Regions from separate parts of the Lactiplantibacillus sp. DA1 genome, predicted to be linked through region 1. Evidence: a T-box and tRNA genes for the amino acid it is inferred to sense, from the RefSeq annotation. Region 1 holds a T-box; the other holds one or more tRNA genes.
The links. The T-box of region 1 lies ahead of leuS (leucine--tRNA ligase). A T-box ahead of a tRNA ligase gene usually reads a tRNA of that ligase, here a tRNA-Leu.
Positions count from the first base shown of each region.

Region 1 (4,429 bases):
AGGAACCAACGTCGTTTCACCGTCTTCCCAGTGAATAACCGGAATCGGTTCACCCCAGTACCGTTGCCGTGAAAAGATCCAATCACGTAACCGATAGTTGACCTTCTTTTCACCGGCATGGTGTTCACCTAACCAGTCAATCATCTTATCAATCGCTGGTTGCTTAGCTAAACCATCAACAAAACCTGAGTTGATGTGTTCCCCGTCGCCAGTGTAAGCTTGTTGGTCATAATCATTATCACCCGCAATGACAGGTTTGATTGGCAAATCAAATTTTTGTGCAAATTCAAAGTCCCGATCATCATGAGCAGGCACTGCCATGATGGCCCCAGTTCCATATGAAGCCAGAACGTAATCGGCAATCCAGATTGGCAGTTTTTCACCATTAACCGGGTTGATACCGTAGCTCCCAGTGAAGACCCCGGTCTTGTCCTTATTCAAATCAGTCCGTTCGAGGTCTGACTTGCTGGCGATTTTAGCTTTATATGCTTTGATAGCGTCCGCTTGTTCGGGTGTCGTCAATTGTTCAACTAAGTCGTGTTCAGGTGCCAAGACCATGTAACTTGCGCCAAACAGCGTGTCTGGCCGCGTTGAGAACACTTCAATCTCGGTATCGTCAGGTTGACCAGCAACCTTGAAACGAATGGATGCGCCGACTGAGCGGCCAATCCAGTTACGTTGTTGTTCCTTGATGTTTTCTGGCCAATCAATATCGTCCAGGTCATCAATCAACCGGTCCGCATAGGCCGTAATTTTGAGGCTCCATTGCTTCATTGGCACCCGGTAAACATCATAGCCACCGCGTTCCGTCTTACCATCAACCACTTCTTCGTTAGAAACAACCGTTCCGCCCATCATATCGGGAGCCCAGTTGACCAACGTTTCAGATTCGTAAGCCAAGCCCTTCTTATAGAGCTGTTCAAAGATCCACTGCGTCCACTTGTAGTAACTTGGATCAGTCGTATTCACTTCACGGTCCCAGTCATATGAGAAACCTAATGACCGAATCTGACGCTTGAAGTTTTTGATGTTCTTGGCCGTAAAGTCCTTCGGGTTATGCCCCGTCTTGAGCGCATATTGTTCAGCGGGTAAACCGAATGCGTCCCAACCCATTGGATGTAAGACATTGTACCCTTGCATCCGCTTGAACCGTGACATAATATCCGTGGCTGTATACCCTTCAGGATGTCCAACGTGTAATCCTTGACCAGATGGGTATGGGAACATGTCTAAGGCGTAATACTTCTTCTTATCCGTCGTGTCTAATGTTTTGAAGGTTTTATTTTCCTTCCAATAATGCTGCCATTTGCGTTCAATGACTTTATGGTTGTATGCCATAGTAGTGCCCCTTTCTTGCTGCCTTGTATGTAAAAGCTAGCATTGCGACTTTCCAACTGACTATTCAAGACGGCCATTTTCATGCTTCAACTCAGTAAAAGCGGTTAAAAAACAAAAAAATCCTATAAGCCAATTAAGCTTATAGGACGAAAACGGATTCCGCGGTACCACCTATGATTCCACGTTATCGTGGCCTCTTGGGAATCTTAACGCGAAACCACGTCCGTACCTACAATCTTGTTCAGCCGGAAGACTCGAAGGTGAGTTCATGGTTAATGAATCCCCGTTTGCAACCACCACGGAGTTTCTGTAAAACACCAACCACTACTATTCCTTCTCAGAGTCGTAAAGTTATTGTTTTCATAGTAGCAAACCACCACACTTTTTTCAAGAGGCCACGCCCTGTCGGCGACAAATTTTATCATTAGTCGACAAACGGCGACATCATAAAAAATGCTATAATGGTTGCAATAAATTATTTATCGGAGGAATCTGTATTGAAGCAACGAACTTGGCAACGTTCGGACAGTCTCATCTTACTTATTTTTATTGTGTGGCTAGGCTGGACGGCCGCGGTGTGGCAACGAGCACCTTGGTTGACGCACTTTGACACCACGGTTGCTAATTTTTGGCATCACAGTCCCCAGTGGTTTCAACACGCGATGGTCACGTATACGCAGCTTGGTAATCCTCACATTATCACCATTATAACGTTGACTATTGGTCTGGCACTCTGGCTGGGTCATAACCCACGCGGCGCAGTCTTCTTTTGGGTCAACACCTGGCTGATTGCTGGCTACGGTAATTATCTCATCAAACAGGTCATCATGCGGCCACGGCCAACCGCTTGGCGACTTGTCCAAATTGGAGGATATAGTTACCCCAGCGGGCACTCGACAACAACGACCGTCCTTATCGGTAGTCTGCTCGTGTTGGCCTTTGACTACTGGCATCGCAATGCCCTGACTGGCTGGCTCACTGTCCTCGGCGTAACGGCCATCTTGTTAATGATGATCAGCCGGGTCATCGTGGGCGTCCACTATCCCAGCGATACAATCGGTGGCCTTTTACTTGGAAGTGTTTTACTATATATAAGTGTGCGTTTCAGTACGCGTTATCGGCACGGACCGCTTCGACTGCGGCCTTAATTCATGAATTCAACAAGGGGGTAACACTCATTCAACTCAGTTCGGCATTAGCTTATAGCCACACACTGATGAACCAAGTCGTCAATCCCGGTGATCACGTGATTGACGCGACGGTTGGCAATGGCCATGATACCGTCTACCTCGCCAAGCTGGTCGGCACTACCGGTCACGTCGACGGGTTCGACATTCAATCAGCGGCCATTGAAGCGACGACGACTGCCTTAGATAAAGCAGCGCTTAACCATCAAGTCACTCTGTGGCAAACGGGCCATGAACACATCGCAGATAAGATTGCCGCTGATCAACCTATCAAGTGTGCCGTCTTTAACCTGGGCTATTTACCAGGTGGCGATAAACAAATCATTACGAAACCAACGACAACGTTAACGGCCGTAAAAGCCATTCAAGAACGCCTCGTCACCAACGGACTCATTATCCTGCTAGTCTATGCTGGTCATCCCGGTGGTGCGACAGAAGCACAAGCCGTTTTGGATTACGTAACGAATTTAGACCAGCATCAATTCCAAGTCCTACAATATCAGTTTATTAATCAAGTCCATGTGCCGCCATATTTGTTGGCCATTCAGAAACGTTAATTTAACGATAAATTAGCCGAAAAGACCTGTCAGACGATTAGCTTCGTCTGACAGGTCTTTTCAATTAGATATTTAACTTAAAAACCAATGGTACCTTACTTCTCCCACGGATACTTACCGTTCTCATCCTTAGGGGTATTGCGCATAATCCGCTTAGTTCCTTCATCCATCTCGTTACGCCGCTTCTTACGATTATGGTGACGAACAATTAGGACAAGACCACCGATGCCACAGTACACGATCATTCGGGTAAACATCTTAACGGTCCCATAGATGGTCATAATCATTAACATTTTGCGTCCTCCCCTGCCGTCAAATCTACTTAAGCCGTGACCTTAGCAGGCTTAAAGTAATCTAACAATGCCTGCCACTGTTTGAAAACGGCTTCTTCTGAATAACGCTTGGCATTTTCATAGGCCTGAGCACTGTATTGCGCCAGCTGCGCTTGATTCTTCAACAATTCTAAAATCGTTTTGGTCAATTGTTGCACATCGCCGTCTGTCGTTAGGGCCCCACTCTTATGATCCTGAATAATATCACTCGGGCCGTACTTTACGTCATTGGCAACCATTGGTAACCCATGGGCTTGAGCTTCTAGCAACATCAATGAGAACCCTTCAGCTCGACTTGGCAAAAGTCCTAATTGGGCCCGGTTGTAAACGGCATTGACATCCGTGGTATACCCCTTGAACAACACCACCTCTTCCAAGTGTGCTGCAGCAACTTGTGCATGTAGCTGCTTTTCAATATCCCCGTTCGCATAACCCCATAATTCCAACTTGGCATCAGGAAACTGCTTGTGAACTTCGACAAAGGCTTCAATTGAGTGATTCTGTTGCTTTTCAGGTGCCAGCCGCGCAACTTGCACGACGAGGTCTTTTTGTCGTTGGTCAAACTTCACCGGCGCGGCTTTTAACGTGGCATTATCAACATAGCCAACCGGAATAGTGAACGCTGGAATATTCTTACCAAAGCGGGCTTCCACGTCCTTAGTTTGTTCCGGTGTCGCAGAAATGACCGCGTCCCAAGCCGCCCAATTATTCAGCGCATTAGCATAGTTATTGTTCAAGGTAGAATGCATAATATCCTTAGCATCACTCACATGGTTATTATGTAGATGCAAGACTTTCTTAGCTGGTGTGGTCATATTGAATAAGCCCCAGGCACATTCGACGGTCCGATCACAAATGAAGACATTTTGTTCATCATTCAACTGGTTAAGTTCATCATAGAAGTAACGGGTCAGTTCATTCATCCCATTAAAAGTATGGCTCTGCTCGTTGTAGTTCAAGACGCGCCACGTGATTCGCTCCTGACCAGCGTGATTTAACAAGTGTAACTTCTCCA
Region 1 covers NZ_JAWHTQ010000004.1:29,679-34,107, reverse strand. Annotated here, with positions in the region: gene leuS (leucine--tRNA ligase) at 1-1,338, opposite strand, end outside; T-box leader at 1,478-1,688, opposite strand; gene RXV91_RS07305 (phosphatase PAP2 family protein) at 1,800-2,486, shown strand; gene RXV91_RS07300 (class I SAM-dependent methyltransferase) at 2,555-3,082, shown strand; gene RXV91_RS07295 (hypothetical protein) at 3,178-3,375, opposite strand; gene RXV91_RS07290 (accessory Sec system glycosyltransferase Asp1) at 3,405-4,429, opposite strand, start outside.

Region 2 (4,429 bases), on a different contig from region 1:
GCTTCAGTAAAAGACAAGGTATTACTACCAAACGGCAAGCTCAAAAGGCCGCGGACGTTTGGGTCGCTAAAATGGAAGGCCAGTATGCTAAGGGACAAAAAGATTCACCAACGCTTCAGGATTTCTACACCAACTACTGGTGTAAGACCATCGGTGCCAAAGATACATCGTCAATGGAGCGTTACAAGTCAACTATGGAAGGTCAGGTCTTACCAATGATTGGGGCCAAGAAACTTAAGCAGCTCACATTTAAGACGCTAAATGATTTCTTTACTAAGGCCGCACGAACCAAGAACAAACGAACTAAGAAACTACTTAGTCGAGATGCCTTGGCCAATTATAAGAAAGCTCTCAGTAGCGTTTTACGATTTGCTATTTCACAAGAGTTTATTAGTCATAACTACTGCCGGAATATCAACTTAGACGAGATTTGTATTAAACCAACTAACCAGAAAGAACTGCTTAAAAAGAAAATCGGACGAACTGCTTACACCGAAGATGAAGTAAAACTACTAATTAACCATCTAAACAACGACCCTTCAGTTACACCCTGGTTCCGTAACTTTGCGATTATTATGCTAGGTTGCGGATTACGGGATGAAAAAATGGCCGCCCTAGACTTTAAATACTCAGTCAACTTCGATGAGGGTTACTTACTGATTAACAAAGCAATGTCGGCTACTAAAAAAACACCGAAATTACTTAAGGACACCAAGAATCATCAGAATCGCAAAGTTTACTTCAATGACAGCGTCCATAAAGCTTTGAAAAGTCAAAAGGAGTTGACCCGGCACTTAATGGCTAAGCACCCAGATAACTTTGACTGGAGTATGACGCCAGAAGACGAAAAGCTAGTCATGGTATTTTCTTATGGGAACGGGTTACCATACCGGCCAAATTACCTTGGTAAGAAGTGGCAAGAAACGATTAAAGATTACAAAGATGTCCCGCATTAATCTTTATACGCCCTACGACACACCTACGCGACAATTAACTACCACCACAACCAAAATGTCTTAACAATTGCAACAAGCTTAGGACACCACGTAGAGACGTTTGAACGCTACTACGTTCACCCACTAGAAGAACAACAAAAGAAGCTAGCCCAATTCGATTTTATGAATAACTAGCTGGCAATAAAAATAAGACGGTCTACTAAGAAAGTAGGTCGTCTTATTTTGGTTCTATGATTTAAGAACTAAATTTCTTAGTCATTAATATTTAAATATTGGGTTTGAATCCAGCCAGATTCATCATTATAACCATACGGAATTTTAACTTGTGACCATCTTCCAATGTGCTTAATAACTTTCACTTCAGTTTGTGCAGGTAATTTCACCATAATTTTCGCACTATTTGAACGTCCAATCCTAATATTTGCTTCACTTACATCTATATAAGCTTTTGGTGACATCCAACCAGCGTTAAGAACACCATAATATACAGCTTCATCTAATTTTCCAACAACAAATGGTGTTGCCCAAGCAATCAACAATGGTAATAAAACTTGAACGAAAACGACTCGTAAGACCGTTCTTGCAACTAAGTGTGCCTTATTATTTTTGTCAGTTGCGATTTTATCCCAGGACTTAATTCTTTCATTAAACGGTTTGCTATCATCGTTGCTCTTAACAAAATCAGCAATTTCTTTATCTGTAACATCTTTTTCATTGATTGGTGCTGTAGAATATTCTGATATTATATCCATACTTTCATTATCGATATCGGTATTATCTTTAGGGGCGAGTTGTATATTATGCTTCTTCTTTAAATTATTCAGTCTATCCAATTCGGCTGTAAAATCATTTGTAAAATTTTTAGAATAAAAATAAGTTTCTGCGTTGGCTTTCTGCATTTTGGCTAAATTATCAGTTAATTTGTCCGTAGAAAATTTAGGGTCACCAACTGCTTTCACCTTATTTTTCCAGTCAGCACCTAAAATATCGCCAATTGTTTCATGGTTCATGTGACTTGCACGTTTTAACAAACCGTCCACAGCACGTTTATTGTATGTTGGATATCCTTTACTACCACTTCGCTTTGCAGACTTTAACATATTATCCACGAAGTTCTTATTATATGTTGGGTATCCTTTACTGCCACTTCGCTTTGCAGACTTTAACATATTATCCACGAAGTTCTTATTGTATGTTGGGTATCCTTTACTACCACTTCGCTTTGCAGACTTTTTCATTTGTTCAATATTCTTTAGTCCACCATTAAAATAATTTCTTGCTGACTCCGGGTTACTTAATATATTGGCCATTCTTTTTGCATCAGCGATTTGCTTATTAATATCACCTGCAGTCGGCATGTTTCTGGCACTTAGTCTTTGTAACTTGTTAAAATCACGATTAAATCCGTTAGGTAAACTATCTTCAACCATCTTTATCCCCCGCTCAGCATGAATTATTATTTTAATTATCAATATATTATATAATAACAGTAAGGTGATTAAACCACTCAAATGGAGCTTAAGAATTTAACGTAATACCAATTTGGATGCAAAAACAAGGTGCTTGAAACATCTATACACCGGTCTTCAGACGCCCTCCGTAACATGCAAAATCGCATGCTGACCAATTTTGACAAGTTCGGGGCAAAACAAAAGAGCCTCGAAACGCCGGTATATCAGCATTTCAAAGCTCTTATTATAAGTAGTGCGGCCAAGAAGATTCGAACTTCCACCGGGTTAACCCCGACAAGATCCTTAATCTTGCGCGTCTGCCAATTCCGCCATGGCCGCATCACAACTCACAAAAAACATCATAACAAAATTTTGTGAGTCTGACAAGCTTATTTTAAGATTTTTGTACTTTTACCCCAGTTGCATCCATTGGCAATAGGAATAATTGACCGGTTAACGTCGCATCTTGGCCTAATTGTGCTTGCAACGTGGCGAGTTGACCGTAATCACCCAACGTAATCACCGTTGGCCCAGCACCGCTCAAATACGTCCCCGTTAATCCCAGGGCGTGGGCATGGTCTCTGACCGTTTGTAGTGCTGGCACTAACTTAGCCCGATACTGCTCATGGAATTCATCCTGTTCTAACAGTGGTAACGCCACATCCCAATTTTGAGTTGCTAGAGCGGCCACTAACGTATTCGCCACACTACTACCAGTAATGGCTTGGTGGTACGCCAATTCAGTTGGTAAGGCTTGGCGACTGGCTGTCGTCAATAGCGGTTCGTTAGGCACGTAGACACTTGCAAAAAGCGTCGGTAGCGGTAACTTCACCGCGCGGACGCGTTCGTCAGTGTACGTCGCCACGACCAAACCACCTAACAAAGCCGGTGCCACATTATCTGGGTGCCCCTCCAATTGAGTGGCAACTTCCAGTAGCTCAGCAGAAGAGCGCGTTGCGCCGGTCAATTCGTTAGCCAGCACTAAGCCGGCTACGATGGCCGTCGAACTACTACCCAATCCGCGCGCCAATGGAATTTTAGAAGCCATCTGTAGATGCTGTGGATGTAAATCTGGTACCAAATGTAACGCAGTTTTAATAATTAAATTGCGTTCATCCGTCGGCACATCCGCCCCAAAAGGATGGTCGATTTGCCAATGATCACTAGGTTGTAAGACTTGTAACGTCAATTGCATATCTAGTGCTAGACCGATTGAGTCAAAACCGGGACCAAGATTAGCGGAAGTTGCCGGAACCGAAATCGTTAACATGTCCTCACCTACGCATTCTTCAAAACTTTATAACTCGCTAATAGTTGCATATTCTCTTGCTCACCGATTTCACGGGTGATGTCGGCTAACTGTTGATCATTCATAGCATGGGTAATAATCACAACACGAGCGTTGCCGTCACCTAATTGATTTTGAATGATTCGACTAAATGAGACTTCTGCGCGGGTCATAATCGCCGTCAATTTCATCATCATCCCTGGGACATCACGCATCTTCAAGGCAATAAAGTGAGGATACACAACATCTTCAGGTGTTGCTAAGACTGTCTCCTGGCGATAAGAGTTAAACGTGTTGCCAGTCGTATTCAACGCAATATTTTTCGCAACCGTTGTAATATCACTCAGCACACTGTTGGCGGTCGGGAGTTCTCCAGCGCCGGGACCGTAAAACATCGTGTTCCCCACAGCCGTTCCCGTTACCATCACAGCATTATTTTCATTTTGCACCGTGGCAAGTGGATGTTGATCAGAAACGAGCACAGGCCCGACTGATACCGCAATGCGATCGTCAATTTCTTCCGCAATCCCGAGTAATTTAATCGTATACCCAAGCTGGTGAGCTTCCGCGATATCCTCTGGGCTGATTTTCGTAATTCCCTGCACTTGAACGTGGTCGAGGGACAGACTCATCCCAAAGGCAAACTGCGTTAAGATAATCATCTTGAACGCCGCATCAAGACCTTCGACATCATTAGTGGGATCACTTTCGGCAAACCCCAAGTCTTGTGCTGA
Region 2 covers NZ_JAWHTQ010000001.1:535,841-540,269, forward strand. Annotated here, with positions in the region: gene RXV91_RS02480 (hypothetical protein) at 1-956, shown strand, start outside; gene RXV91_RS02485 (SH3 domain-containing protein) at 1,208-2,386, opposite strand; tRNA gene RXV91_RS02490 (tRNA-Leu) at 2,662-2,746, opposite strand; gene thrB (homoserine kinase) at 2,802-3,677, opposite strand; gene RXV91_RS02500 (homoserine dehydrogenase) at 3,686-4,429, opposite strand, start outside.
Region 2: it encodes a tRNA-Leu, which carries the amino acid that the T-box ahead of leuS (leucine--tRNA ligase) is inferred to sense. The anticodon was not compared.